DNA from 3 places in the Streptomyces sp. NPDC101776 genome. Region 1 is predicted to be linked to each of the others. Evidence: riboswitches for the same ligand, from Rfam matches in the RefSeq annotation. Region 1 holds a riboswitch; each other region holds the start of a gene.

Region 1 (9,438 bases):
GAGTTGCTGCACGAGCTGTGGCTGCGCCGGGAGGTGGCGCGGCCGGCGCTGGACTACGCGGCGCGGCGGACGGCGCCTCCGGTGCCGGTGGTGGTGCCGCCGTGGCCGCCGGTGTACGGGTCGTACGGGACTTCCCTGTACAACCCGTACCGGTCCTGACGGCCCTCAGGTCTCAGGCAGAGGCGTCCGTCAGCTTCGCGATCTCCGCGTCCGTCAGCTCCAGTTCGGCCACGCCCAGCAGCGCGGGGAGCTGGTCGACCGTGCGGGCGGAGGCGATCGGGGCCGCGACCGTGGGCTGGGCGGCGAGCCAGGCGAGGGCGACCGTCGCCACGGGCGCCTCGTGGGCCTGGGCGACCTCGTCCAGGGCGCTCAACACCCGCCGGCCGCGCTCCGATTCGAGGTACTGCGCCGCGCGACCCGCCCGCGGGCTGTCCACGGTCGTACCGGGGCGGTACTTGCCGGTGAGGAAGCCGGCCGCCAGCGAGAAGTACGGCAGGGCGGAGAGGCCGCCGCGTTCGGCGACGTCCCGCAGCTCGCCCTCGTAGGTGTCGCGGGAGACCAGGTTGTAGTGGGGCTGGATCGCGACATAGCGCGCCAAGCCCTCGCGGTCGGAGAAGTCGAGGGACGCCTGAAGGCGCTCCGGGGAGATGTTGGAGGCGGCGATGTGCCGCACCTTGCCCGCCTTCACCAGCTCGTCGAGCGCGCCGACGATCTCCTCGACCGGCACCTCGACCTGGTCGAAGTGCGGGTAGTAGAGGTCGATGTAGTCGGTGCCCAGGCGGCTCAGCGAGGCGTCGGCCGCGGCCTTGATGTTGACGGCGGACAGGCCCGGGTACTCGGGGTGCTGGCTGACCTTGGTGGCGATGACGACGTCGGAGCGGTTGCCGCGGGCCTTGACCCACTTGCCGATGACGGTCTCGGACTCACCGCCCTTGTTGCCCTCGACCCACGCCGTGTACGAGTCGGCGGTGTCGACGAAGTTGCCGCCCGCGGCGGTGTAGGCGTCCAGCACGGCGAAGGAGGTCGCCTCGTCGGCGGTCCAGCCGAAGACGTTGCCGCCGAGGTTCAGCGGGAAGATCTCCAGATCGGAACGGCCCAGCTTGCGAAGAGAAGTCATGCTCTACGACAACAGCCGGGCCGGAACCGGATATTCCAACAGCCGGGTCAGGGGTTGAGGCCCTTGCTGCGCAGCCAGGGCGCCGGGTCGCTCGCGGTGGCCGCGCCGTTGATGTGGACCTCCAGGTGGAGGTGCGGCCCGGTCACGTTGCCGGTGGCGCCCACGCGGCCGATGACGTCGCCGGTGGCGACCTTCTGCCCGACGCTGACGTTGATCGAGGACTGGTGGCAGAACCACAGCTCGGTGCCGTCGTCGAGGGTGAGGATCGTGCGGTAGCCGTAGGAACCGGCCCAGCCCGCCTCGGTGACCGTGCCGCTGTGGATGGCCTTGATCAGCGTGCCGGTGGGCGCGGCGAAGTCGAGTCCGGTGTGGTAGCCGGAGGACCACATCGAGCCGGCCTGGCCGAAGGTGCCGGTGATCGTGTACGAGACGACCGGAAGCGTGTACTGCTTCGCCAGCGCGGCGAGCTTCACGGCCTCGGCCTTCTTCTTGGCGGCGGCCTCCGCGGCCTTCTTCGCGTCGGCGGCCTTCTTCGCGGCGTCCTTCTCGGCCTTGGCGGCAGCCGCGTCGACCTGCTTGGCGACGGCGGCCTCGGCGGCGGCCTTCGACTTGCCGTCGACCTGGAGCTGCTGGAGCTCGGCCTGCTCCATGATCCGGTTGCGCAGCAGCTCACCCGCGTCCGGGGCGCCCTTGGCGGCCTCGGTGGTGGTCACGCCGACGCTGCTGAGCGCGGTCGCGGAGCCCTTGGGGGTGCTGGAGGAGTCGTCCAGCAGATGGCCCACGGAGGGCAGGTCCGGAATGGAGATGGAGACCGGCGGCTTGCCGGTGTTGGCGCTGGCCATACCGCCGGCGCTGACGGCGGCTATGACACCGACGCCCAGGACGGTGGAGCTGCGGGCGAATCCTCCGCCACCACGCTGCTTGGCGACACGGTGCTTGCCGCGGTTGGGAAGGACGGACTCCGCGCTGGGATTCCACTCCTCCCAGGGGCCCTCGTCGGGGCGGTAACCGCCGTAGACGACAGGGGCTTCAGGGGCAGCCTGGTTGGACGCCACGTGGGCGTGCTCCTTTCCTTCCTTCTCGCCTACCGGGTTAGCTGACGGGTTCGGAGCAGGAAGGTCTCCTACGCGCGTCAACCTGCCGTGTTGCCACGGCTGTCGACGAGCGATTCACCCCAAGGGATGGTTCCCCGGTTCCCTTGCGGGATTCGGCGCGTGCGCGCGGAGCTGTCTCTTGTGACGGCTGGGACGACCGCGCTGCGTTATCGAACGTTAATAGACACAGGCATCCCTTTCCAAGCCGTTCCGCTTGATCATTAACCTTTCCTTGCTGGACGAACGGCCCACCACCGGCGAAAAACGGGCGAGTTGGCCAAGTCTCAGAATTCCCACAGGTATTGACGGGATGTCAGTTGTTATGCGGAGGGCGGTCGGCCGATCACCACCCGTGACAACGGTCATGGATGGCGTACGGCGATCATCGCCATGTCGTCCGTCATCCAGCCCCCGGAGTAGCGGCGCACCTCCTTGGCGAGGATGTCGAGCAGCGCCTCGGGGCTGCGGAAGGTCCGGCCGGCCAGCCGCTCGCCGGGGTCGTAGAAGACACCGCGGGCGTCGCGCGCCTCGGACAGCCCGTCGGTGTACACCAGCAGCGTGGCCCCGCCCGGGAACGCGAACTCCTCGGCGCGGTCCGGCCAGACCCCCAACTCGCCCATTCCCAGGGGCAGTGCGGGCTCCTTGACGAGCAACGTGCCCACGGTGCCGTCCTCGTGCAGGAGCAGCGGCGGCGGGTGCCCGCGGTCGACGATCCGTACGACGCCGTCGCCGTGCGGGAGTTCGGCGAGGACGGCCGTGGTGAACCCCTCGAACGCGTCGAGCCCGTCCCGCCGGGTGCCCTCGCGCGTCAGCGCCCGCTCCAGCCGCTCGGCGACCGCCTCCAGGGTGGCCTCCTGCTCGGCGGCCTCCCGGAACGCACCGATCACCACGGCCACGGCGGCGACCGCGCCCATGCCCTTGCCGCGCACGTCGCCGACGACCAGCCGCACGCCGTGCGGGGTGTCCTGCACCGCGTACAGGTCGCCGCCGATGAACGCGCCCTCCTGCGCCGCCTCGTATCGTGCCGCGATCGCGAACCCGCCGATCCGCTCGGCCGGTTCGGGCAGTACGGCCCGCTGGGCGGCCTCGGCGATCTCGCGCGCGGAGGCGAGCTGTTCGCTGCTGCGGCGGACCAGGAGGTTGATCAGGACCGCGAGGACGGCGACCGTCGCCACAGTGGCCGCCTCGGTGACCGCGTCCATGTGGAAGACGATGCCGAGCCTGAGGTGGACCACGAGACCGACGAGGAAGGCGGCCAGGCCGGTGAGCACGGTGCCGCGCCGCGAGTAGAGCGGGGCGGCGACGAGCGGGGCGGCGGTGAAGAACGGGGCCGCCGTGAAGTTCTGCGGGGTGAAGTAGTCGTAGCAGGCGCCGACGACCAGCAGCAGCGGGGGCAGGCGGCGGACGAAGGCGAGGGTGCGGGGGTTCGGGATCCGGCGTCCCTCGTCGAGGACGGGACCGAGGCCCGGGTCGGGCACGGGATCGCCGAGGAGGCGCCCACCGGCTCGCACGTACGGACCCTCCTCCACGCGTCCAGTTTTTCCCGGTGGCGGGAGGGCGGCGAGCGGGGCGGGCCAATCGGGGCGGGAGAAACACCAGGGAGGACAGCGGGCAGAAACACCAAGGGCCGGAATCCATTTCTGGATTCCGGCCCTTGGCCTTAGTAGCGGGGACAGGATTTGAACCTGCGACCTCTGGGTTATGAGCCCAGCGAGCTACCGAGCTGCTCCACCCCGCGCCGTTGTGATTGCAACTATACGCCATCCGCGGGGTCCGAAGTCACACGGGTTTCAGTCGGCGGTGTTCCCGGCGTGCGTGAGGGTCTCCCAGGAGACGAAGAGGTCGTCGCTGCCGGCCGGCCTGCTCTGCTCGGCGAGCTTGTGCGCGGCGGGCACCTTCTCGCCGAGCCGGCCCTCCAGGTGGTTGAGGGCGACCTCCAGGTCGGGCCCCATGTTCCGGTCGACCTTGCCGCCGCACAGCCAGGCGGGCGCGGGCTCGCCGAGCTGGTAGCGGGCGTGCAGGTCGAGGGCCGCCTTGAGCCGGTCCTTGACCCCGTCGTAGAGGTCGACGCCCTGGTGCCAGGCGGTCTCGGCGATGTGGGCGGAGGCCGCGAGCGAGTAGCCGACGTGCTTGAAGTTGCGGCAGGTCTCCTGGGCGACGCCGTCCTTGAAGGTGGTCTGCTTGAACCAGTACGTCGTCAGCTTCTGCGGGGTGGTGAGCTTCGACCCGACCGGGGCGAGCGGCACCTTGCCGTCCTTGGCCAGGTAGAAGTAAGCGGGCACGCGGTCGCGGAAGCGCTTGACGGCGGCGTCGAAGGCCTTGTGGTCGTCGAGGAAGACGGCGATGCCGATCGCCGCGTCGGTCATCGCGAGGTCCCAGTTGCCGTTGTAGTCGGGAAGGTTCTTGGTGACTTCCGGCTCGTAGGCGGTACGCAGCATCGTCCCGAACCGCTCGACCCGGTCAGCCGGCCACCCGGCACCCGGCGCGTACCGCACGATCTCCGCCGCCCGCGCCCAGGTCGAACCGGCCCACGCGGTCTGCAGCCCGGCGTCGTCGGAGGTGTGCTCCTTCATCTTCGCCGACCAGTCGTCCATGATCTCCCGCGCCTTGAGCGCGTGGTGCTGCTTCCCGGTGATGCTGAACAGCAGGGCCTGCGTGTACGCCGCGATCGCGTCCTCGCGCTCCTCGACGCACCCGTGCGCGGCCTTGCCGTTCCAGGGGCAGTCGACGTCCGCGACCGGCTTCGCCGTGTACTTGTACGACCCGTACTTGCTGTCCCGCATCCCGAAGTACGCCTTCAGCCAGGGCTGCTTCCCGGCGGCCACGTTCTGCCGTACGGCGTCCAACTGCCCCTTGCTGACCAGGACTCCGGGGTGCGTGAACGCCGCGTCGGCGGGCAGGGCCCGCGCCATGGTCCGGGTACCGGTGTCCGCCGCCCCGCACGAGGCGAGAAGCCCTACGACCACGGTCGCGCCCAGCACCGCGACTGCCCTCATGTCCTACCTCCGCCTTGTCCGCACCGGTTCAGTGCGAGCGTGACCCGGTGAGCGGTGGTGCGCAGGATCTGATGGGCCGGTCGTGCGTCCACAGGGTGTGGATCAACCGAGCAGATGCCCGTTCGGCGCCTTCGCCCGCTCCTCGTACTCCGGGAGTACGACCACGGAGACCCCCTGCGCGGCCAGCGCACCGCTCCCGTCCGCGTGAGCCACGAACGTGTCCGGCTCGCGCCAGGCGGTCACCACCCGGCGTACGCCCGCGTCGAGGATCAGGCGGGCGCAGGGCTTGGGGCGGGAGGCGCGGTGGGTGCAGGGTTCGAGGCTGGTGTAGACCGTGGCGGTGGGGAGGCGGGGGTCGGCCGGGTCGAGCTTGGCCAGGGCCGCCTCCTCCGCGTGGACCACCGGGTCGCCGGCCTCGCGGGAGTGGCCCCGGGCGAGTTCCGTGCCGTCCTCGGCCACCACCACCGCGCCGACGCTGAACGCCGTCTCCGAGGGCGGGCAGTCGGCGGCCAGGTCGCAGGCGAGGGCGAGCCAGTGGTGGTCGGCGGCGGCGGGGAGGTCGCCGGTGCCGGGGGCGGTGGGTGCGTAGCGGATGAGGACGACGTCCTCGATGGGGCGGGTTTCGAGGAGGCGGAGACGGCCTGCCTGGTACGTGCCCGGGCCGAAGAGGCGCGGGGCGTCCGGGGTGCCCACGAAGAGGGGGGACACGACGAGTTGGAGTTCGTCGGCCAGGCCCTGCTGGAGCAGTTGGGTGTGGATCGTGCCGCCGCCCTCGACCATCAGACGGTCAACTCCCCTTACAGCGTGCAGGTGTTCAAGAAGCCGCCGCCAGTCGAGTTCGGGGCCCAGGGCGAACACGTCTGCGGCGAGGCCGAGTTGACGGGCCCGCTCCGCGCCCTTGTCCGTCGTGAAGACGAGTTTGTCGCCTCCCGTGTGCCAGAAGTTGGCGCTCGGGTCAAGGTCGCCGGAGCCGCTGACCGTGACCTTGAGGGGGTATTCCGGCTTGCCCGCGGCGGTGCGGGCGGCTCGGCGGGCCGGGGAGTTGACGAGCAGGCGGGGGTTGTCCGCGCGGATGGTGCCGGCGCCGATGAGGATCGCGTCCACGGACGCCCGGACCTCGTCGACCCGGTCGAAGTCGGCCGGGCCGGAGAGGAGCAGCCGGTCGGGGCCGGTGTCGTCGAGGTAGCCGTCGAGGGAGACGGCGGCGGACAGCAGGACGTACGGGAAGGACATCGACGCGCTCTCTCTGGAGGCGGGCGGGGCTCGGTGGATCGGCGGAGCTTGGTGGAACAGTGGGGCTTGGTTCAAGTTTGAAACAAACCTACACTGGGGGCATGACGACCCGCTGGCTCACCGCCGAGGAGCAGCGCGCCTGGCGCGCGTACATCGCCGCGACGCACCTCCTGGAGGACGCGATCGACCGGCAGCTCCAGCAGGAGGCCGGCATGCCCCACCTGTACTACTCCATCCTCGCCAACCTCTCCGACGTACCGGACCGGCGGCTGCGGATGACCGACCTCGCCGAGAAGTCGAAGATCACCCGGAGCCGGCTGACGTACGCCGTGACCCGGCTGGAGAAGGACGGTCTCGTACGGCGTGAGGGGTGCCCGTCGGACAAGCGGGGCAGCACCGCGATCCTGACCGACGCGGGGATGGACGTCCTGGAGCGTACGGCGCCGGGCCATGTCGAGACCGTCCGCGCGGCGATCTTCGACCATCTCACCCCGGAGCAGGTGGGCCAGCTGGAGGAGATCAGCACCCGGATCGGGCGGGCGCTGGAGACACCGGAGGACGTTCCGTGGCGCCGCCGCTCCACACCTTCGTGTTCGTAGGCCGGCTTCGCGTCCCCTCTTCGTGACCCGTCCCACAAAGCTGTTGCTTCAAATTTCAAGCATGAGGTAGTGTCCGTGATCGTGGATGTGCTTCAAAACTGAAGCACATCCCGATATCTGCCGCCTGACCACGGAGACCCGCATGCCCGACTTCCCCGCCGCCACCCCGCGTGCCCGCGTCCGGGTACCGCTGCGCTTCCAGGACGGCTACGGCGTCGACGCCGAACTCGTCACCTTCCACGGCCTGACCGACGGCCAGGAACATCTCGCGGTCGTCCTCGGCGACCCCGCCCCCGGCACCACCCCGCTGGTCCGGCTGCACTCCGAGTGCCTGACCGGCGATGTCTTCGGGTCGGCCCGCTGCGACTGCGGACCCCAGTTGCGCGAGGCCGTCGAGCGCATAGCCGAGCGCGGCGGTGTCCTGCTCTATCTGCGCCAGGAGGGCCGGGGCATCGGCCTCTACAACAAGCTCGACGCGTACGCCCTCCAGGACCAGGGCCTCGACACCTACGCCGCGAACACCGCGCTGGGCCTGCCCGAGGACGCCCGTGACTACACGGCCGCCGCGCAGATGCTCACCGCCCTCGGGATCACGTCCCTGGACCTGCTCTCCAACAACCCTGACAAAGCGGACCAGTTGCGCGGTCTCGGCATCGACGTGCACGACCGGGTGCCGACCGGTGTGTTCACCACCCCGCACAACGTCCGCTATCTACGCGCGAAGGTCCTCCAGACCCACCACACGCTCCCGCTGGGCCAGTTGACAGAGCTGAACGTGGGCTGAACGTGGGCTGAACAGGGGCCGGGCCGGGCGGCCATGGTGTAGCGGGCTACACCATCCATTCGGGAGAGCACTCCCTCGTGCCGGAGAGCGGCCGGCGGAAGGCTTGAGACCACGATCACGCACTTGATCCGGATCTCGACCGACCGCCGACGTGGAGGCCTTCCCCAGCCATGGCTACTCTCCTTTATCACTTGGGCCGCGTGGCCTTCCGGTGGCGCTGGTTCGTCACCTTCCTGTGGGTGGCGGTCCTCGGCGCCGTCGGATTCGCCGCCACCAAGGCCCCCGCCGCCCCGGACGACGGCTTCACGATGCCCGGCATCGAGTCGCAGAAGGCCTTCGACCTGCTGGAGCAGCGCTTCCCCGGCACGGCGGCGGACGGCGCGAGCGCCCGGATCGTCTTCGTCGCCCCGAACGGCGAGAAGGTCACCGCGACCGAGAACAGGGCGGCGATCGAGAAGCTGGTGACGGAGGCGGCCGACGGTTCCCAAGTCGCCTCCACCGTCGACCCGTTCACCGCGAAGGCGGTGAGCACGAACGCGACGACGGCGTACTCCACCGTCACCTTCAAGGTGAAGGCCGACGACCTCACCGACACCGCCAAGACCCATCTGGAACGGGCCATCGACACGGCCAGGGACGCGGGTCTGACCGTCGAGGTCGGGGGTGACGCGCTCGCCACCCAGCCCGCCGCCGGCGGCAGCGCCGAGGCGATCGGCATCGCGATAGCGGCCCTGGTCCTCCTGATCACCTTCGGTTCGCTGGCCGCCGCCGGTCTGCCGCTGCTCACCGCGATCCTCGGTGTCGGCATCAGCATGTCCGCGATCCTCGCCCTGGGCAGCGCCTTCGGCCTCTCCGAGACCACCGGCACCCTCGCCACGATGCTCGGCCTCGCCTGCGGTATCGACTACGCGCTCTTCGTCGTATCGCGCTACCGCGAGGAACGGGCGAAGGGCCACGCACCGAGGGAGGCGGCCGGACTCGCGGCCGGTACGGCTGGTTCGGCGGTGGTGTTCGCCGGGCTGACCGTGGTCATCGCCCTGGCCGGTCTGTCCGTGGTCGGCATCCCGATGCTGACCAAGATGGGCCTGGCGGCGGCCGGCGCGGTCCTCCTGTCGGTCCTGATCTCTCTCACCCTCGTCCCGGCGCTCCTCGGCTTCTGGCCGAACAAGGTCCTGTCGCGAGGGGTCCGCAAGGGCACCCGGCGCGGGAAGCGGAGCACGGAGAACAACGGCGGCAGCCGCTGGGCCCGGCTCGTCGTCCGCCGCCCGATCCCCGTCCTGTTGCTCGGCGTCGTCGGCCTCGGCGCGATGGCCCTCCCCGCCCTGAACCTCCAGCTCGGCATGCCGGGCGACGAGGCCAAGTCCACCTCCACCACCGAACGCCGCGCCTACGACGACCTCGCGAAGGGCTTCGGCCCCGGCTTCAACGGCCCCCTGACCATCGTCGTGGACGCCAAGGGAGCCACCGACGCGAAGAGCGCCGTAGCGACGGTCTCGAAAGAGATCGCGGCCACCGACGGAGTGGTCTCCGTCTCACCGGCCCGCTTCAACTCGGCAGGCGACACCGCGGTGTTCTCCGCGACCCCGTCCACCAGCCCCACCGACGAGAAGACCAA
Region 2 (9,438 bases), on a different contig from region 1:
TGTCGGCCACCTCTTCGCGGCCTTCATCTACCTGCTGTTCTCCGTGGGTGCCAAGTAGCCCGCCACCGCCACGAGTTCAGTCCAGCAGGCGCTCGCGCAGCCGCTCCCGGATCTCCGGGGTGATCCCCAACCCCTGCTCCAGATAGGCGTCCACGCTGCCCCAGGTCTCCTCGACCGTCTCGAAGGCCGCCGTCAGATACTCGGCGCGGGCGTCGAAGAGGGGACTGAGGAGCTCCATCACCTCGGGGGAGTAGCCGGCGACGGAGGAGTTGCTGCGGCGCACCTGGTAGCGGCGGTGCTTCGCGTTCGACTCCAGGTAGTCGGTCACGATCGCCTCGCGCTCCACGCCCAGGGCGAGCAGCGTCACGGCTATCGACAGACCCGCGCGGTCCTTGCCCGCCGCGCAGTGCATCAGCGCGGGAACACTGTCCTCGGCGAGCGAGTGGAGCACCTGGGAGTGCTCGGCGGTCCGGTCCTTGACGATCGTGCGGTACGAGGCGATCATCCGGTTCGCGCCCTTGTCGCCGCCGAGGATCTCGCGCAACTGCTCGATCTCGCCGTCGCGGACCATCTTCCAGAACTCGGAGCCGTCCGCCGGGTCGCTCAGCGGCAGGTTCACATTGCGCACGCCGGGCAGCTCGACGTCGGGACCCTCCAGCTTCTGGTCCGACGCGTTGCGGAAGTCGAATATCGTGTGCAGACCCAGCGAGTCGAGGAACGCGGTGTCCTCCTCGGTCGCGTGCGCGAGATGGCCGCTGCGGAACAGCACCCCGTGCCGCACCCGCCGTCCGTCCACCGTAGGAAGTCCGCCCACGTCCCGGAAATTGCGCACTCCGGACAACTCCGGCTCGGTCGACGGAATCTGCTGCGTCACGAGGACTCCTCCCACTCGGCCCGGCGGCGCGGCTCACCGGCGGGCACGTTCTCGACGATACGACATCGATTCCCGAGGCAATGAGTTGTCCACAGGCGTTGCCTCACGACCCCTCGGACGTCGATGATGTTGGCGCTTGAGCGGACTTGTTCGAATCTGTGAGGAACCTGATGCTGGAGATCGCCGAGAACGGCCGGACGTGGGTGCTGTCGGGCCCCACAAGCAGCTACGCCGTCCATCTCACCGAGCACGACGAGCTGCTCCACCTGCACTGGGGCCCCGCGATCGCACTCGCCGACGCCGAGGAACTCGCCGCCCGCCCGCTGCCCTCCGGCTCCTCCTTCGAGTCCCCGCTCGACGGCCGCGAGGAGTACCCCGTCGAGGGCGGCCCCCGCTTCGCCCGGCCCGCCCTGTCCGTGCGCACCCCCGAGCGCCGCGGCACGGAATGGACCTTCGAGCGGTACGACACCGAGGGCGACGAACTGCGGCTCCGCTTCCGGGACACCGGCCTTGCGATCACGCTGCACTACCGGACGCGCGGCGACGTCGTAGAGCGCTGGACGAGCCTCGACAACGACGGGGACGAGCCGTTGGAGCTGCTGCGCGCCGACTCCGGTGTGTGGACGCTGCCCGAGCGTGAGGGGTGGCGGCTGTCGCAGTTGCACGGGCGGTGGGCCGCCGAGTCGCGGCTGGTGCGTTCCGAGCTCACCTACGGTGAGAAGGTCATCGGCAGCCGGCGCGGTCACACCGGGCATCAGCATCTGCCCTGGGTGGCCCTCGACATCGACGCCACCGAGGAGCGCGGCGAGGTCTACGGCTGTGCCCTCGGCTGGTCGGGGTCCTGGCGGCTGGCCGTGGCCCAACTCCCGGACGCGCGCGTGCAGATCACCGGCGGTGCCGGGTACGACGACTCCGGGCTGCTGCTCCTGGCGCCGGGCGAGTCCTACACGACCCCCCTCTTCGCGGGGCTGTGGAGCGACGGCGGCTACGGCGGCGCCAGCCGCACCTGGCACACGTACCAGCGGACGTACGTCATCCCGGACGCGGACCAGGACCGGCCGGTGCTCTACAACTCCTGGGAGGCCACCCAGTTCGACATCTCCGAGGAGCAGCAGGAGACGCTCGCGCAGCGCGCGGCGGCGGTCGGGGTCGAGCTGTTCGTGGTCGACGACGGCTGGTTCGGCGCCCGCACCAGCGACCGTGCCGGGCTCGGTGACTGGACCCCCAACCCGGACCGTTTCCCGGCGGGTCTCAAGCCGCTCGCCGACCGTGTGCACGCGCTGGGCATGCAGTTCGGCATCTGGGTCGAGCCCGAGATGATCAACCCGGACAGCGACCTGTACCGCGCGCACCCCGACTGGGTGCAGTTCCAACCGGGACGAAAGCGGACGGAGTTCCGCAATCAGCTCGTCCTCAACCTGGCCCGCGAGGACGTTCAGGAGTACCTCTGGGAGCAGCTCGACGGGCTGCTCTCCAGTGCCCCGATCGACTACGTGAAGTGGGACTTCAACCGCTGCTTCACCGACGCGGGCTGGCCCGGCGACGCCTATCCGCAGCGTCTCTGGGTCGACCATGTGCGGGCCCTGTACGCCCTGTTGGACCGGTTGCGGGAAGCTCACCCGGGCGTGGCCTTCGAGTCCTGCTCGGGCGGTGGCGGCCGGATCGACCTCGGCATCATGAGCCGTACGGACCAGGTGTGGACCTCGGACAACACCGACCCGCTCGACCGGCTCGCCATCCAGCACGGCTTCAGCCAGATCCACCCCGCGCGCGTGATGGCCGCCTGGGTCACCGACAGCCCGAACACTCAACTCAACGACCGGGTCAGCAGCCTGCGTTTCCGGTTCGTGAGTTCCATGGCCGGGGTGCTCGGTGTGGGTGGCGACCTCTCGGAGTGGACCGACGAGGACCTCACCGAGGCCCGCCGCTGGGTCGACCTCTACAAGGAGATCCGGCCGCTCGTGCAGCACGGCGACCTCCACCGGCTGCGCGCGCCGAGCGGCGGACTGAGCGCCGTGCAGTACGTGCGCGGCGACGAGACCGTCGTCCTCGCCCTCCTCCAGGCGCAGCACTACGGAGAGCCCCTGTCGGCGCTCCGGCTGCGCGGGCTCGACCCGACAGCATCGTACGAATGCCTCGAAACGGGTGAAGTCCACAGGGGTGCGGTCCTGTTGCACCACGGGCTGCGTACTGGGCTGCGCGGTGACCTCGATGCGACGGTTATCCGGCTGCGTCGCATCTGAGCCTTCTGTCCTAATTGCAGCCTTCGTGCCAACTCGCTCTGGAATAAAGGAACCTGAGGGGAACGCACGTGATCAGCGTCATATTCGTGACCGTACGTCGTTCGTCATGTTCACGTAATTGGCGTGCTTTTGCAGGGGAATTGAGGGGTTGAGTCCGGTGGGAATTCACGGAGGGTGACTGTAAATTCCCACAGGGGATCACAAGGAACGCATATCCGTGGAACCTCCTGCTTGTCCCTTTGCGTCTTCCTCGCTTACGTTCGCCACCAATCCGGACGGACGCCCAATCCTGCCGCCGACCGGACTCCGCACACCCACCCGTATGCGGCAGGAGCGGGGGACCCACAGGTAAGACGCCTGTTCCGGTCTCCGGAACGGGCTTGGGGTTAAGCCGCGACCAGCGCGCGGCCGGGCATCTCCAGCCCGCACCCGACAGCTCACCCCGCAGGCGCCGGAGAGGAATTCGTCATGCCCGCCAAGGGTAAGCACCGCCGTCCGAAGTCCCAGCGTTTCTCCCGCTCGATAGCCGTGGCCGGAACGGGCGGCGCGGCACTCGCCCTTCCGCTCATGGGGGCGACCGGCGCTCATGCCGCCACCACGACTTCCGTTCCGGAAAAGGCCGTTCAGTCGGTTCCGGCGACTGAGAAGACGGTGACGCAGAAGGCGGCGACCGCCAAGACCGAGGGCGTCAAGACGTACTCGGTGAAGGCCGGCGACTGGCTCGCGAAGATCGCCGAGGAGCAGGACGTCACCGGCGGCTGGAAGAAGATCTACCAGGACAACCGCGAGGCCATCGGCGGCGATCCGTCGCTGATCCACCCGGGCCTGAAGCTCTCCCTCGGCAAGAAGGCCGCGACGGGCACGAGCACGGGCACCGGCGCGGACACGGGTACGAGCACGACCAAGTCGTCCGGTTCGTCCTCCAGTTCGTCTTCTTCGTCTTCGTCGAAGAAGACGACCGCCACCCAGAGCGACGACAGCACCAGCACGAGCACCTCCAGCGGCTACACCCTCCCCGTGACCGGCGGCACGATCGGCACCGGCTACCACGTCGCGGGCAGCATGTGGTCCAGCGGCTACCACACCGGTGTCGACTTCGTCGTCCCGACCGGCACCACCATCAAGGCGGTCGCCGCGGGCACGGTCGTCTCGGCGGCCTACGACGGCGCCTACGGCAACGAGGTCGTGATCCGGCACGCGGACGGCGAGTACTCGCAGTACGCCCACATGTCGCAGCTGTCCGTCTCGGCCGGCCAGACCGTGACCGAGGGCCAGCAGATCGGCCTCTCCGGCGCGACCGGCAACGTGACCGGCCCGCACCTGCACTTCGAGATCCGGACGACGCCGTACTACGGCTCGGACGTGGACCCGGTCGCCTACCTGCGCTCGCACGGCGTCACCGTCGGCTGACCTCTCGGAACCCCGGTCAGGGCAGTTCCCGGCGTGAACGCCCCTGATCAGGGGCTTATTCCGACTTTGGACAACACTTTACAAGTGGCTTATCTCACCGCCCGTCAACCCCATATTACGATCGCGTAGGTCACACTCCAGGGTGAATTATGGTTGCCGTGGCTAACGATTCGAAGAGTGACAACAGATCAGTGATCGGGTCGTACGTGGCGGTGGGGGACAGCTTCACCGAGGGCGTCGGCGATCCTGGGCCCGACGGGGCGATGGTCGGCTGGGCCGACCGGTTCGCGGTACTGCTCGCGGACCGGCGGCCCGAGGGCGACTTCGAGTACACCAACCTCGCGGTGCGCGGGAAGCTGCTCGACCAGATCGTGGCCGACCAGCTCACCCGGGCCAAGGAGATCGCCCCCGACCTGGTCTCCCTGGCCGCGGGCGGCAACGACATCATCCGTCCGGGCACCGACCCCGACGAGGTCGCCGAGCGCTTCGAGCGCGCGGTCGCCGACCTCACCGCCGCCGTCGGCACCGTCATGGTGACGACCGGCTTCGACACCCGCAACGTGCCCGTGCTCAAGCACCTTCGCGGCAAGATCGCCACCTACAACGGACATGTGCGGGCCATCGCCGACCGCTACGGCTGTCCGGTGCTCGACCTGTGGTCCCTGAAGACGGTCCAGGACCGGCGGGCCTGGGACGGCGACCGGCTCCACCTCTCTCCCGAGGGGCACACGCGCGTGGCGCTCCGCGCCGGCCAGGTCCTCGGTGTCGAGATCCCGGCCGACCCGGACCAGCCCTGGCCGCCGCTGCCCCCGCGCGGCACGCTCGACATCCGGCGCGACGACGTCCACTGGGCACGCGAGTACCTGGTGCCGTGGATCGGCCGCCGGCTGCGGGGCGAGTCCTCCGGGGACCATGCGGAGGCGAAGGGCGCGTTGTCGCCGGACGACATCAAGATGCGGATCGACTGGGTGGCTTGACGGGGCGTGAGGCTCCGCCGGGTGAAGGGCCCGCGGGGTGGCGGGTGCGGCCGCGGAACCGGGGGGCCGGTGAGGTGACCGCGCGGGAGCGGTGAACGGCTATGGGTGGGCCGGGGTGGTGACATGTCCCCGAACCGTCCCCCTGTCCCCGGCTGCCGGAAAAACCTCCTTCGCGTGCCCGCGCCTGTCCGCGTGCCCGCAGCGTAGCCCCGCGCCGAGGTCCACGACCTCGCCGTCACGGGTACCACGGTCTGCGAACTGAACCGAGTGCCTACGGAGGGACGGCTCAGGACGCCGTCAACGCGGCCCGGTCCAGGCCCAGTTCGCGGGCCAGGGCCTCGTCGACCCACTCCAGGGCCCGCGCCCGCGACACCGCTCCCGCGTACGCCGTCATCTGTACGGCGAGTCCGTCGAGGAGCGCCGTGAGGCGCAGGGCGGTGGTGGCCGGGTCCGGGCAGTGGAACTCGCCCGCGGTCACCCCCTCGGCGACGACCTCCGCGAGCGCCCGCTTCCACTGCCGGTCGAGATCCCGGGTGACGTCCAGGAGGGCGGGCTCACGCAGCGCCGCCGCCCAGCCCTCGATCCACAGCCGCCAGCCCTTGGCCTGCCCGGTCGGCGCGTACCAGCGCACCGCCGCCCGCAGCCGGCGCAGCGCGGTCGTACGGCGGCCGAGCAGCTTGCGCAGATGCGCGAGATCGTCCTCCGCGGCGAAGGTGAACGCGGCGGCGACCAGTTTCTCCTTGGTCGAGAAGTGATAGAGCACCAGCGCGTTGCTCACCCCGAGCGCCGAGGCCACGTCGGCGATCCTGACCGCCGCCACACCCCGCGCCTCGATCTGCTCGACGGCGGCCCGCAGCAACTCCGCACGCCGCTCCGCCACGCCCAACCGCACTCTCGCCACGTGATCACCCTATTCCGTGGTCCACGAAGGTGTTGCCCGGTGCCTCACCGGTACCAGCCGAACCGCTCCGCGATGACCGGCAGCCGGTCCGCGACGATGGCGTGCGCGGCGGCGCGCGGGGTCGTGCCGTCGGCCTCCGCGCGGGCCAGCATCAGGTCGATCAGGGAGCGCATCGAACGCCGGGTGTGGGCGAACGCCTCGTCCGCGTCCGCGCCGATGTCGCCGAACAGGGTCCACCACCACCAGGCGTTCGTCCCGGAGTTCACGACCACGTCGGGCAGTACGACGACTCCGCGCGCGGACAGCAGTTCCTCCGCCTCGGGGAGGACGGGCATGTTGGCCGCCTCGACGATCCAGCGGGCGCCGATCCCCTGCTGGTTCGTGGTGTCGATCGCGTACGACACCGCCGCCGGGACCAGCACCTCCGCCTCGACGGACAGCCAGTCCTCGCCGGGGAGTTCGAGGTCGCCGGGGCGCAGCGCGGAACGGTCCACGGCGCCGTACCCGTCCCGGGCCGCGAGCAGCGCGTCCACGTCGAGTCCGGCCGGGTTCGCGATCGTCCCCTTCAGGTCGGCGACGGCGACGATCGTCAGCCCCGCGCGCGTGAGGAACCGCGCCGTGGCCCCGCCCATGGTGCCCAGACCCTGCACGGAGACCCGCGTCCCCGCGTACGGCACGTCCGCCCGGTCCAGCGCCGCGAGCACCGACTCGGCGACCCCGCAGCCGCCGACCAGCTCGTCGAGACCGATGCCGTCCACGTCGACCGCGAAGGCGTCCGCGAGCCGCCGCCGGGCCGCCTTCTCGTCGTCGAGCAGCGGATACACGGCCTGGATCGACGACACGAGCCCGGCCTCGGCGACGGCCCGGTCGACCAGGTCCTGGGTCAGCCCGAGGTCCTCACCCGTCGTCCAGAAGCTCTCGATGTACGGCCGCATGGCGCGCAGGTAGCGCACGAGGACGTCGTACGCCCCCGGGTCCTGGGGATCGCAGTCGATGCCGCCCTTGGCGCCGCCCAGGGGGACGTAGCGGCCCTCCGGGTCGTAGTGCAGCGCCTCTTTCATGGTCATGCCGCGGGCGAGCCCCGCCACCTCGTCGAGTGTGCAGCCCGGCCGCATCCGCAGTCCGCCGCTGGACACCCCGCGCACTAGCCGGTCGACGACCAGGAAGCCCTGGCGGCCGGTGACGTGATCGGTCCAGGTGAGCGACATCAGGGGGGCGGTCATGGGGACTCCTCGCGGCATCGGCCGGCAGGCCAAGTACTGAACGGCGAGTCAGTATCGGGAGTGGTGTCGGGTCCTGTCAACGGAAGGGCCGCCGGACGCTCGGATCCCGCTGCGCCGGGTCGACCTTCGGCGCGGAACTTTGGTCTTTCCTTGGAAAGCGGGCTCCGTGACGCCGACGCACCGGCGTTGTCACAGGGGTCGACCATAATGGAAAGCCTGAACGACCCGACCTGGAGGCATCGTGACCGGATTCCGTACGCTGAGCTCCGGGCTCCGCGCGCTGCAGCCCGCTGCCTTCGGCGTGGACCCGAGCGGCGAGCGCCTGGCGCGCATTCGCAGATCACCCCACTTCAAGGACGGGGTCTTCCAGAACCCCGGGGGCAATACGAACGTCCGCCCGTCCGGCGGCACGATGCGCGAGATGGGCAAGTCCTACCTCGACAAGGAGCAGCGCGCCCGCCGCGCTCCCGAAGGCACGCTCCCGGTGCACGCCACGACCCTCGCCGACCTGGCCAAGCCCGCCGCGACCGGCCTGCGGCTGACCTGGATGGGGCACTCCAGCGTGCTGGCGGAGATCGACGGCCACCGGGTCCTCTTCGACCCGGTCTGGGGCGAGCGCTGCTCCCCGTTCCCGTTCGCCGGACCCAAGCGGCTGCACCCGGCGCCCCTGCCGCTGGCCGCGCTCGGCCCGGTCGACGTAGTGGTCATCTCGCACGACCACTACGACCACCTGGACATGCCCTCGATCAAGGCGCTGGCCGACACGGACACCCTGTTCGCCGTGCCGCTCGGCGTCGGCGCCCACCTGGAGCACTGGGGTGTCTCCCCGGACCGGCTGCGCGAGCTGGACTGGAACGAGGAGACCAAGGTCGGCGGTCTCACTCTGACCGCGACACCGGCCCGCCACTTCTGCGGGCGCGGCCTGCGCAACACCCAGCACACGCTCTGGGCCTCCTGGGTGGTCGCCGGTGACGAGCACCGGATCTACCACAGCGGCGACACCGGCTACTTCGAGGGCTTCAAGGACATCGGTGCCGCGCACGGTCCGTTCGACGCCACGATGATCCAGATCGGCGCGTACAGCGAGTTCTGGCCCGACATCCACATGACGCCCGAGGAGGGCATGCGCGCCCACCTCGACCTCCAGGGCGGGCAGCCGCACGGGGTGCTGCTGCCGATCCACTGGGGCACGTTCAATCTGGCGCTGCACCCGTGGGCCGAGCCCGGCGAGTGGACGGCGGACGAGGGAGCGGCGGTGGGCCAGACCGTGGCCACGCCGACGCCGGGCGAGCCGTTCGAACCCGGCGGCGACCTGACGACGACTGCTTGGTGGCGCCCCTTCGGGGGGACGATCACCCGCCACTGGACGACCCCCGAGCCGGTCGCGACGGAACCGAACCCGGCGGCGACTCCGGCGGAACTCGACCTCGCCAACGAGCGCTGACGGGGGCGGAGAGGTCCTCCTGCTACGCAGGTACCGCGTAGCAGGTCCCGCTCAGTCGATGACCGCGGTGGCTTCCACCTCGACCAGATGGTCGGGTACGTCCAGGGACGCCACGCCGATCAGCGTCCCCGGTGCCATCGGCGTGGTCCCCAGCTTCGCGGCGGCCCGGGCGACTCCCTCCAGGAACAGGGGCATCTTGTCGGGCGTCCAGTCGACGACGTAGACGGTCAGCTTCGCCACGTCGTCGAAGGACACGCCGACCTCGGCCAGCGCGGTGCCGACGTTGAGGTAGCTCCGCTCGACCTGGGCGGCGAGGTCTCCCGCGCCGACCGTGACCCCCTCGGCATTCCAGGCGACCTGCCCGGC
Region 3 (9,438 bases), on a different contig from region 1:
TGCACCACCAGCACGGGCTTCCCGGGGACCTCCTCGGCGGCCGACCGCAACGCCTCCGCCAAGGCCGCGTCCTCCGCCGGGCCCTCTCCCACCGCCGGTATCGCCGTCACGACCACCGCGTCGCACGTCTCGTCGGCCAACGCCTCCGACAGGGCCCGGTGGAAGTCCGCCGCCGTCGCCGCCGTGGTCAGGTCCAGCGGAACGAGCGGCCGCAGCCCCTCGGAGAGGCACGCGTCGTAGGTCAGCAGCCCCAGTGACTCGGAATTGCCCAGGATCGCCACCCGTGCCCCGCCGGGCAACGGCTGGCGCGCGAGCAGCAGCCCCGTGTCGACCAGTTCGGTGATCGTCTCGACACGGATCACGCCGGCCTGGCGCAGCAGCGCGGACACGGTCGCGTGCGGCAGGCGCGTCGCGCGTACGGCGTGTCCCTGAGGGGCGGATCCCGCGCCCTGGACCACGACCAGCGGCTTCGCCGCCGCGGTGCGCCGGGCGAGGCGGGTGAACTTGCGGGGGTTGCCGATGGACTCCAGGTACATGAGGGCGACGTCGGTGTCGGGATCGTCGTACCAGTACTGAAGGACGTCGTTGCCGGACACGTCCGCGCGGTTGCCGGACGACACGAACGTGGAGACGCCGGTGACGCCGGTGACCCCGCCGCCGCGCCGGTGCAGCCGGGAGAGCAGGGCGATACCGATGGCGCCGGACTGCGCGAACAGGCCGATGCGTCCGGGGCGGGGCATCTCGGGGGCGAGGGACGCGTTCAGCCGTACGTCGGCGGCGGTGTTGATGACCCCGAAGGCGTTCGGTCCGATGATGCGCATGCCGTACGTGCGCGCGTGGCGCACGAGTTCGCGCTGGCGCTCGCGTCCCTCGGGGCCGCTCTCGGCGTATCCGGCGGTGACCACGACGAGCCCCTGCACCCCGTGCTCGCCGCACTCGGTGACGACTTCGGGGACGTGCTCGACCGGAACGGCGACGACCACGAGGTCCACGGGGCCGTCGATGTCGCGCACCGAGCGGTACGCCGGCACCCCGTCGAGGTCCTTCTGCTCCTCGGGGAGTGCCTTGTTCACGGCGTACAGGCTGCCGGTGAACCCGGCGTCCCTGATGTTGTCGAGAACGCTGCGGCCCACCCCTCCAGGGGTACGCCCCACACCGACGACGGCGACCGAGCCGGGCACCAACAGCCGTCGCACGGACCGCGCTTCGGCGCGCTGCTCCCGCGCGCGCTGCACGGCGAGGGACCGATCCGTGGGTTCGAGGTCAAACTCCAGGCGTACGACGCCGTCCTCGAAGCTGCGCTTCTGGGTGTAGCCGGCGTCCGTGAACACCTTGATCATCTTGTTGTTGGCGGGCAGCACCTCGGCGGCGAAGCGGCGGATGCCGCGCTCGCGGGCGACGGCCGCGATGTGCTCCAGGAGGGCGGAGGCGACGCCCCTCCCCTGGTGCGCGTCCTGCACCAGGAAGGCGACCTCGGCCTCGTCGGCGGGGGCGGAGGCGGCACGCCCGTCGGCACTAATGCGGTCATAGCGTACGGTGGCGATGAACTCGCCGCCGACGGTGGCCGCGAGTCCCACCCGGTCCACAAAGTCGTGGTGCGTGAAGCGGTGGACATCCTTGGCGGACAGGCGAGGATACGGCGCGAAGAAGCGGTAGTACTTCGACTCGTCGGAGACCTGCTCGTAGAAGCTGACCAGGCGCTCGGCGTCGTCGGCGGTGATGGGCCTGACGCGCGCGGTACCCCCGTCGCGCAGCACCACGTCGGCTTCCCAGTGGGCGGGGTACTCGTGCCGGTCCGACGAGGTCTGCTGCATGGGGCCCAGCGTACGGCTCGCGTCCGACATCAGCGCGAGGCAGTCTGTGGGTGAAAAGCAGCGAGGCGAAGTCGGGCCGAGGCCGCGGTCCGACGACTCGCTCCGGACGGTCCACGGGACCGGTCCGGGCTCGCTTCACGTGTGGGAAACTGGTCTAGACAACCCTGAGACTCTGAAGGGCAGCATCACATGGCTGAGCGCCGCGTCAACGTCGGCTGGGCGGAGGGCCTTCACGCCCGCCCCGCCTCCATCTTCGTCCGGGCCACCACGGCCTCGGGTATCCCCGTGACGATCGCCAAGGCCGACGGCAACCCCGTCAACGCGGCCTCCATGCTCGCGGTGCTGGGCCTGGGCGCCCAGGGCGGCGAGGAGATCGTCCTCGCGTCGGACGCCGAGGGCGCGGACGCGGCCCTCGACCGACTGGCGAAACTGGTCGCGGAGGGTCTCGAGGAACTCCCCGAGACTGTCTGAACAACCCGCAATTGATGGTTGCGGTGATTTCGCCGCAAAACCGATGTGCCGCAACCTCGAAGGGCTCGCCCGAATTACCGGGCGAGCCCTTCGCAATTCCATTTGCGGGCAGCAGAAATAATCCCCCGCGAATTATCCTCTCTTTGTATACGGCGCCCGTGTTAATGCCGCAGACCCGACATGTTTACGGGAGGTTGCGAAGTCCTCACACGGTCCGCGCCGCCCGCCCCGCCGGGAAATCGCAGCCGGTGCGCGGTGCCGGCCCGCTCGGTGTGCAGGGCGGTGATCGCCCGCGCGCGCTCGCTGTCGCCGCGCGCCACCGCGTCCACGATGGCCCCGTGCTCGGCCCAGGACTCGACGGGGTTGGCCGGTGCGTCGACCGCGTACATCCAGGCGATCTTGTGCCGCAGCTGGGTCAGCATCGAGGTCAGCGCGGGGCTCCCGGAGGCCTGTGCCAGCGTCTCGTGGAACCAGCTGCCCAGGGAGCGCAGATCCTCGCTGTTGCCCCGCCTGGCGCGCTCCTGGCCCAGCCTGACGAGGCCGCGCAGCACCTTCAGGTGGGCCTCGGTGCGCCGCTGGGCGGCCCGCGAGGCACCGAGCGGCTCCAACAGCATCCGCATCTCCAGCAGGTCGGCGGCCTCCTGCTCGGTCGGTTCCGCGACGCACGCGCCCGCGTGCCGCCGGGTCACGACGAACCCCTCGGCCTCCAGCGTGCGCAGGGCCTCCCGCACGGGGACGCGCGAGACGCCGTACCGGCGCGCGAGGAGTTCCTCGGTGAGCCTGCCGCCGCGCTCGTAGACACCGGCGACGATGTCGTCCCGGATCGCCGTGCATACCGAGTGCGCCGGAATACGCATGTCCGACCTCCGCCTTAATCCCCGTGAAACGTCGACGATTGACGTGTGTTCCGTGACTCTATTGCAATGAGCGGGAATTTCCGATGGCGGGCCGGAATCCATGGATATTTTTTGGACAGGTGGGCTCCGGAAACGCCGAAAGCCCCGGCCGGGCGGGCTGGGGCTTCAGGAAGTGCGGCGCCGTGTCGTCAGACGTTCACGCCGTGCTTGCGGAGGTAGGCGACGGGGTCGACGTCCGAGCCGTACTCGGCGGTCGTGCGGGCCTCGAAGTGGAGGTGCGGTCCGGTGACGTTGCCGGTCGCCCCGGAGAGGCCGATCTGCTGGCCCGGGGTGACCGTCTGGCCGACCGAGACACCGATGGACGACAGGTGGCCGTACATGGTGTACATGCCGTCGGCCATCTTGATCACGACCTCGTTGCCGTACGAACCTCCCCAGCCGGCCTCGACGACGGTGCCGGAGCCCACCGCGTGCACGGAGGTGCCGGTCGAGGCGTGGAAGTCGATGCCGGTGTGGGCACCGGAGGACCACAGGGAGCCGCCGGTCTTGTAGCCGGTGGACACATAGGAGCCGGCGACCGGCGCGACGAAGGTGTTGAGCCTCTTGCGCTCGGCCTCGCGGGCGGCGCGCACCTCGGCCTCGCGGGCCGCCTTGGCCTGTGCGGCGGCCTTGGCGCGGGCGGTCTCCCTGGCCTGCTGCTCGGCGGCGGCCTCCCGCTGTGCGGCGGCCTGGGCGTCGATCTTCTCGGCCACGGAGTCGTTGATGGCGACGACGGGGGTGAGGCCGGTCTGTTCGGGGGCGGGCTCCGCGGCGAACGCCGGGGCGGCGGCCAGGGTGCCTACGACGCCGGAGGTGGCGAGAGCCGCGACACTCGCGGCACGAACGGTGGTGCGGTGGGTCCGGCTCGGGCGACGGTGCTTCCCGGTGGCGCGGGTGAACGCCATGAAGTGGCTGGTCCTTTCCTTCCTTCTCGCCTACCGGGTTAGCTGACGGGTTCGGAGCAGGAAGGTCTCCTACGGACTCCCTCGCGGTGCGCGGGCGTCCGATTCACCCCAGGGACGTGGGTCCCCGGCTCCCCTGGCTCGCGCCGTACGGGGACTCGGCGATGACTGTCCGGTGCCACGAGTGCGGCGCGGTGCCTGACGGACAGCCGGGTTGACGCTAAAGGGGGCCACTTTCAATCCCCAAACGGATCACGGTTTTTGTTGCACATGCCACAGGGCAGACAGGCAACCTCTCCCCCAATTCGGACAATAGGGAGCCCTGGTGACGCTTCAGTCACCAGGGCTCCCCACGCGCGTGTGCAGCTACCGCGTCTACTCCGCCGGAACGACGGTCACTTCGCCGATACCGAGGGCCTCCACGGGCTCCTTGATCTGCTCCGCGTCGCCTACGAGGATCGTCACCAGACGGTCCACCGGGAAGGCGTTCACGACCGCCGCGGTGGCCTCCACGGTGCCGGTCGCGGCGAGTTGCTGGTAGAGCGTCGCCTGGTAGTCGTCAGGCAGGTGCTGCTCGACCTGGTCGGCCAGCGTGCTCGCGACGGCCGCGGCGGTCTCGTACTTGAGCGGCGCCACCCCGACGAGGTTCTGTACGGCGATGTCCCGCTCGGCGTCCGTGAGTCCGCCCTCGGCGAGCTTGCGGAGCACCGTCCACAGGTCGTCGAGCGCGGGACCGGTGTTCGGGGTGTCCACGGAGCCGCTGATGGCGAGCATCGACGCGCCCGTGCCGTCCGGTGCCGAACGCAGCACCTGGCCGAACGCCCGCACACCGTAGGTGTAGCCCTTCTCCTCGCGCAGGACACGGTCCAGGCGGGAGGTGAGGGTGCCGCCCAGGCAGTACGTGCCGAGCACCTGCGCGGGCCACACGCGGTCGTGCCGGTCGGATCCGACGCGGCCGATGAGCAGCTGCGTCTGGACGGCGCCGGGACGGTGCACGATCACGACCCGCCCGGTGTCGTCGGCGGTCACCGGCGGCACGGGGCGTGGCTGCGCGGTGGAGCCCGTCCACGAGCCCAGGGTGTCCGCGAGCAGCGCGTCCAGGTCGATGCCGGTGAGGTCGCCGACGACCACTGCGGTGGCCGTGGCGGGGCGGACGTGCCGTTCGTAGAAGGCGCGTACGGCTCCGGAGTCGATCTTCTGGACGGTCTCCTCGGTGCCCTGGCGCGGGCGCGACATGCGCGAGGTCGCCGGGAACAGCTCCTTGGAGAGCTGCTTGGCCGCGCGGCGGGACGGGTTGGCCGTCTCGTGCGGGATCTCGTCGAGGCGGTTGCGGACCAGCCGCTCGACCTCGCTGTCCGCGAAGGCGGGCGCCCTGAGGGCGTCGGACAGCAGACCGAGCCCCTTGGCCAGGCGCGAGGCCGGGACCTCCAGGCTCAGGCGCAGCCCGGGGTGGTCGGCGTGCGCGTCGAGGGTGGCGCCGGAGCGCTCCAGCTCCGCGGCGAACTCCTCGGCGGAGTGCTTGTCGGTGCCCTCGGAGAAGGCACGCGCGGTGATCGTGGCGACACCGTCCAGGCCGGCAGGCTCAGCGTCCAGGGGCGCGTCCAGGAGCACCTCTACGGCGACGACCTGCTGGCCGGGGCGGTGGCAGCGCAGCACGGTCAGGCCGTTGCCGAGCGTCCCGCGCTCGGGCGCCGGGAAGGCCCAGGGCCTGGCCTCGCCGGCCTGGGGCTGCGGGTGGAACTCCATCGTGGCGAGCTCGGTCACTTGGCCGCCTCCTCGTTCTCGTCGGTGGCCTCGGCCGCTGCTTCGTCGGCGGCGGCTGCGTCGTCGTCATCGTCTTCGTCCGCGATCGGCTCGTAGACGAGCACCGCGCGGTTGTCGGGGCGCAGACGGGCCTTGGCGGCCTCCTGGACCTCCTCCGCCGTCACGTCGAGGACGCGCTGCACGGCGGTCAGGGCGAGCTGCGGGTCGCCGAACAGGACGGCGTACCGGCACAGTTCGTCCGCACGGCCCGCGACCGTGCCCAGCCGGTCCAGCCACTCGCGCTCCAACTGGGCCTGGGCGCGCTCCATTTCCTCGGCCGTGGGGCCCTCCGCGGCGAACCGGGCGAGCTCCTCGTCGATGGCCGCCTCGATGACCGGCACCTCGACGTCACCGGACGTCTTGACGTCCAGCCACCCCAGGGAGGGCGCTCCGGCCAGCCGCAGCAGACCGAAGCCGGCCGCCACGGCCGTACGGTCGCGTCGTACCAGGCGGTTGTAGAGGAGCGAGGACTCGCCGCCGCCCAGGATGGTGAGAGCGAGGTCGGCCGCGTCGGACGCGCGCGTGCCGTCCTCCGGGAGCCGGTAGGCGCACATCAGGGCGCGGGCCGGGACCTCCTCGACGACGACCTCGCGCAGTTCGCCGCCCATCGTGTCGGGCAGTGAGCCGTCACGGGGAGCGGGCTTGCCGTCGTGCGCCGCGATGGACCCGAAGTACTTCTCGATCCAGGCGAGCGTCTGCTCGGGGTCGATGTCGCCGACCACGGACAGGACCGCGTTGTTGGGCGCGTAGTAGGTGCGGAAGAACGCGCGCGCGTCCTCCAGCGTGGCCGCGTCCAGGTCCGCCATCGAGCCGATGGGCGTGTGGTGGTACGGGTGCCCCTCTGGGTAGGCGAGGGCGGTCAGCTTCTCGAACGCGGTCCCGTAGGGCACGTTGTCGTAGCGCTGGCGGCGTTCGTTCTTGACGACGTCCCGCTGGTTCTCCATGGACTCTTCGTCAAGGGCGGCCAACAGGGAGCCCATGCGGTCGGCCTCCAGCCAGAGGGCGAGCTCCAACTGGTGGGTGGGCATGGTCTCGAAGTAGTTCGTGCGCTCGAAGCTGGTGGTGCCGTTGAGCGAACCGCCCGCGCCCTGCACCAGCTCGAAGTGGCCGTTGCCCTTCACCTGTCCGGAGCCCTGGAACATCAGGTGCTCGAAGAGGTGAGCCAGGCCGGTACGCCCCTTGACCTCGTGGCGGGAACCGACGTCGTACCAGAGGCACACCGCCGCGACCGGGGTCAGGTGGTCCTCGGAGAGCACCACGCGCAGACCGTTGGCCAAGCGGTGTTCGGTCGCTGTCAGACCGCCGGACCCTGCCTCGGCGGTGGCCGTGTGACCCATGGGCATGTACGTCCCTTCGATCGCGGATTCTCTGGCTGGAACCGCAGAAATCCTGCTCGTCCCGCCACTGTATGCAAGCGTGCGGACCGTCGGCGAAGTTCCCGGCGGACGTACGCCGAGAGCGAGATCGCGTAGCCTGCGGGCAGTCGCACACGTGGACCCACGCGGCAGCCGTCGGTGACGGAGCCGAGCGGCCAACGCCGGGTCCTGGTCCGCGTTGTCAGTGCCGCGGTCCACAATGGTTCACGTCAAGACCCCGTTCACGCTTCAGCAAGAGTGAGCCGAAGGGGAGCGACCCCCAGGCGAGCGACCAGAAAAGAGGAGCCGGCAGCGATGGCCCGCCGCAGCACGAAGACCCCGCCGCCCGACGACTCGTTCGAGGAGCGGATCCTCGACATCGACGTCGTCGACGAGATGCAGGGCTCCTACCTTGAGTACGCGTACTCGGTCATCTACTCCCGAGCCCTGCCGGACGCCCGGGACGGCCTGAAGCCGGTCCACCGACGGATCGTCTACCAGATGGACGAGATGGGCCTGCGCCCCGACCGCGGCTTTGTGAAGTGCGCGCGTGTCGTCGGCGAGGTCATGGGCAAGCTGCACCCGCACGGCGACGCGTCGATCTACGACGCCCTGGTGCGCATGGCCCAGCCCTTCTCCATGCGCGTCCCCCTGGCCGACGGCCACGGCAACTTCGGCTCGCTGGGCAACGACGACCCGCCTGCCGCGATGCGGTACACCGAGTGCCGGCCGTCCGAGGCCGCCAACCTGATGACCGAGTCGATCGACGAGGACACGGTCGACTTCACCCCGAACTACGACGGCCAGGAGCGGGAGCCGGTGGCCCTGCCCGCCGCCTTCCCGAACCTCCTGGTGAACGGCTCGTCGGGCATCGCCGTCGGCATGGCCACCAACATGCCGCCGCACAACCTGGGCGAAGTCATCGCGGCGGCCCGCCACTTGATCCGCTTTCCGAACGCGGACCTGGACACCCTGATGCGCCACGTCCCCGGCCCCGACCTGCCCACGGGCGGCCGGATCGTCGGCCTCACGGGCATTCGGGACGCGTACGAGACGGGCCGCGGCACGTTCAAGATCCGCTCCACGGTGACGGTGGACGACGTCACACCGCGCCGCAAGGGCCTGGTCGTCACCGAACTGCCCTTCACAGTCGGCCCGGAGAAGGTGATCGCCAAGATCAAGGACCTGGTCGGCGCGAAGAAGCTCCAGGGCATCGCCGACGTCAAGGACCTCACCGACCGCGCGCACGGCCTGCGCCTGGTCATCGAGATCAAGAACGGCTTCGTGCCCGAAGCGGTCCTGGAGCAGCTCTACAAGTTGACGCCGATGGAGGAGTCCTTCGGCATCAACAACGTCGCCCTGGTGGACGGCCAGCCCCTCACGCTCGGCCTCAAGGAGCTCCTGGAGGTCTATCTCGACCACCGCTTCGACGTCGTACGGCGGCGCAGCGAGTTCCGCCGCACCAAGCGGCGCGACCGCCTCCACCTGGTGGAGGGTCTGCTCACCGCGCTCGTCGACATCGACGAGGTCATCCGCATCATCCGCTCCAGCGACAACTCCGCGCAGGCGAAGCAGAGTCTGATGGAGCGCTTCTCCCTGTCGGACATCCAGACGCAGTACATCCTGGACACGCCGCTGCGCCGGCTCACCCGGTTCGACCGGATCGAGCTGGAGTCGGAGATGGAGCGACTCCGCGCGGAGATCGCGGAGTTGACCCGCATCCTGGAGTCGGACACCGAACTGCGCAAGCTGGTCTCGACCGAACTGGCCGCGGTGGCCAAGAAGTTCGGCACCGACCGGCGCACGGTCCTGCTGGAGTCGGCGGGCGCGCCCGCCGCCACCGTGCCGCTCCAGGTGGCCGACGACCCGTGCCGGGTGCTGCTCTCCTCGACGGGTCTGCTGGCCCGTACGGCGAACGGCGAGCCCTTCCCGGAGGACGCGGAGGCCCGGCGCGTCAAGCACGACGTGATCGTCTCGGCGGTCCCGGCGACGGCGCGCGGCGAACTGGGCGCGGTCACCTCGGCCGGCCGGCTGCTGCGGATCAACGTCGTGGACCTGCCCCAGCTCCCGGAGACGGCGGCCGCACCGAACCTCTCCGGCGGCGCGGCGGTCACGGAGTTCGTCTCCCTGGACGAGGGCGAGACGGTCATCTGTCTTACGACCCTCGACGAGTCCTCCCCCGGCCTGGCGATCGGCA

The links. A riboswitch is a leader RNA that binds a small molecule or an ion and turns the genes downstream of it on or off. The one in region 1 is predicted to bind cyclic di-AMP.
Region 2: it holds a riboswitch for cyclic di-AMP, as region 1 does, so the genes downstream of both, ACIRRY_RS02870 (peptidoglycan DD-metalloendopeptidase family protein) here and ACIRRY_RS15205 (M23 family metallopeptidase) in region 1, are expected to answer to the same signal.
Region 3: it holds a riboswitch for cyclic di-AMP, as region 1 does, so the genes downstream of both, ACIRRY_RS31860 (M23 family metallopeptidase) here and ACIRRY_RS15205 (M23 family metallopeptidase) in region 1, are expected to answer to the same signal.

What each region holds. Positions count from the first base shown of each region.
Region 1 is NZ_JBIWMV010000004.1:20,486-29,923, forward strand. Features, by position in the region: gene ACIRRY_RS15195 (PrsW family intramembrane metalloprotease) at 1-159, shown strand, start outside; gene ACIRRY_RS15200 (aldo/keto reductase) at 173-1,117, opposite strand; gene ACIRRY_RS15205 (M23 family metallopeptidase) at 1,165-2,172, opposite strand; cyclic di-AMP (ydaO/yuaA leader) riboswitch at 2,184-2,340, opposite strand; gene ACIRRY_RS15210 (PP2C family protein-serine/threonine phosphatase) at 2,574-3,722, opposite strand; tRNA gene ACIRRY_RS15215 (tRNA-Met) at 3,876-3,949, opposite strand; gene ACIRRY_RS15220 (alginate lyase family protein) at 4,002-5,207, opposite strand; gene ACIRRY_RS15225 (dihydrofolate reductase family protein) at 5,310-6,440, opposite strand; gene ACIRRY_RS15230 (MarR family winged helix-turn-helix transcriptional regulator) at 6,542-7,039, shown strand; gene ribA (GTP cyclohydrolase II) at 7,182-7,823, shown strand; gene ACIRRY_RS15240 (MMPL family transporter) at 7,994-9,438, shown strand, end outside.
Region 2 is NZ_JBIWMV010000001.1:656,671-666,108, forward strand. Features, by position in the region: gene ACIRRY_RS02855 (DUF6126 family protein) at 1-58, shown strand, start outside; gene ACIRRY_RS02860 (tyrosine-protein phosphatase) at 77-874, opposite strand; gene ACIRRY_RS02865 (alpha-galactosidase) at 1,045-3,117, shown strand; cyclic di-AMP (ydaO/yuaA leader) riboswitch at 3,423-3,581, shown strand; gene ACIRRY_RS02870 (peptidoglycan DD-metalloendopeptidase family protein) at 3,586-4,527, shown strand; gene ACIRRY_RS02875 (SGNH/GDSL hydrolase family protein) at 4,719-5,504, shown strand; gene ACIRRY_RS02880 (TetR/AcrR family transcriptional regulator) at 5,791-6,384, opposite strand; gene ACIRRY_RS02885 (Glu/Leu/Phe/Val dehydrogenase dimerization domain-containing protein) at 6,450-7,628, opposite strand; gene ACIRRY_RS02890 (MBL fold metallo-hydrolase) at 7,870-9,072, shown strand; gene ACIRRY_RS02895 (RidA family protein) at 9,124-9,438, opposite strand, start outside.
Region 3 is NZ_JBIWMV010000012.1:173,748-183,185, forward strand. Features, by position in the region: gene ACIRRY_RS31845 (GNAT family N-acetyltransferase) at 1-1,814, opposite strand, end outside; gene ACIRRY_RS31850 (HPr family phosphocarrier protein) at 2,004-2,285, shown strand; gene ACIRRY_RS31855 (GntR family transcriptional regulator) at 2,447-3,142, opposite strand; gene ACIRRY_RS31860 (M23 family metallopeptidase) at 3,331-4,086, opposite strand; cyclic di-AMP (ydaO/yuaA leader) riboswitch at 4,100-4,257, opposite strand; gene ACIRRY_RS31865 (M16 family metallopeptidase) at 4,459-5,847, opposite strand; gene ACIRRY_RS31870 (M16 family metallopeptidase) at 5,844-7,223, opposite strand; gene ACIRRY_RS31875 (DNA topoisomerase (ATP-hydrolyzing) subunit A) at 7,557-9,438, shown strand, end outside.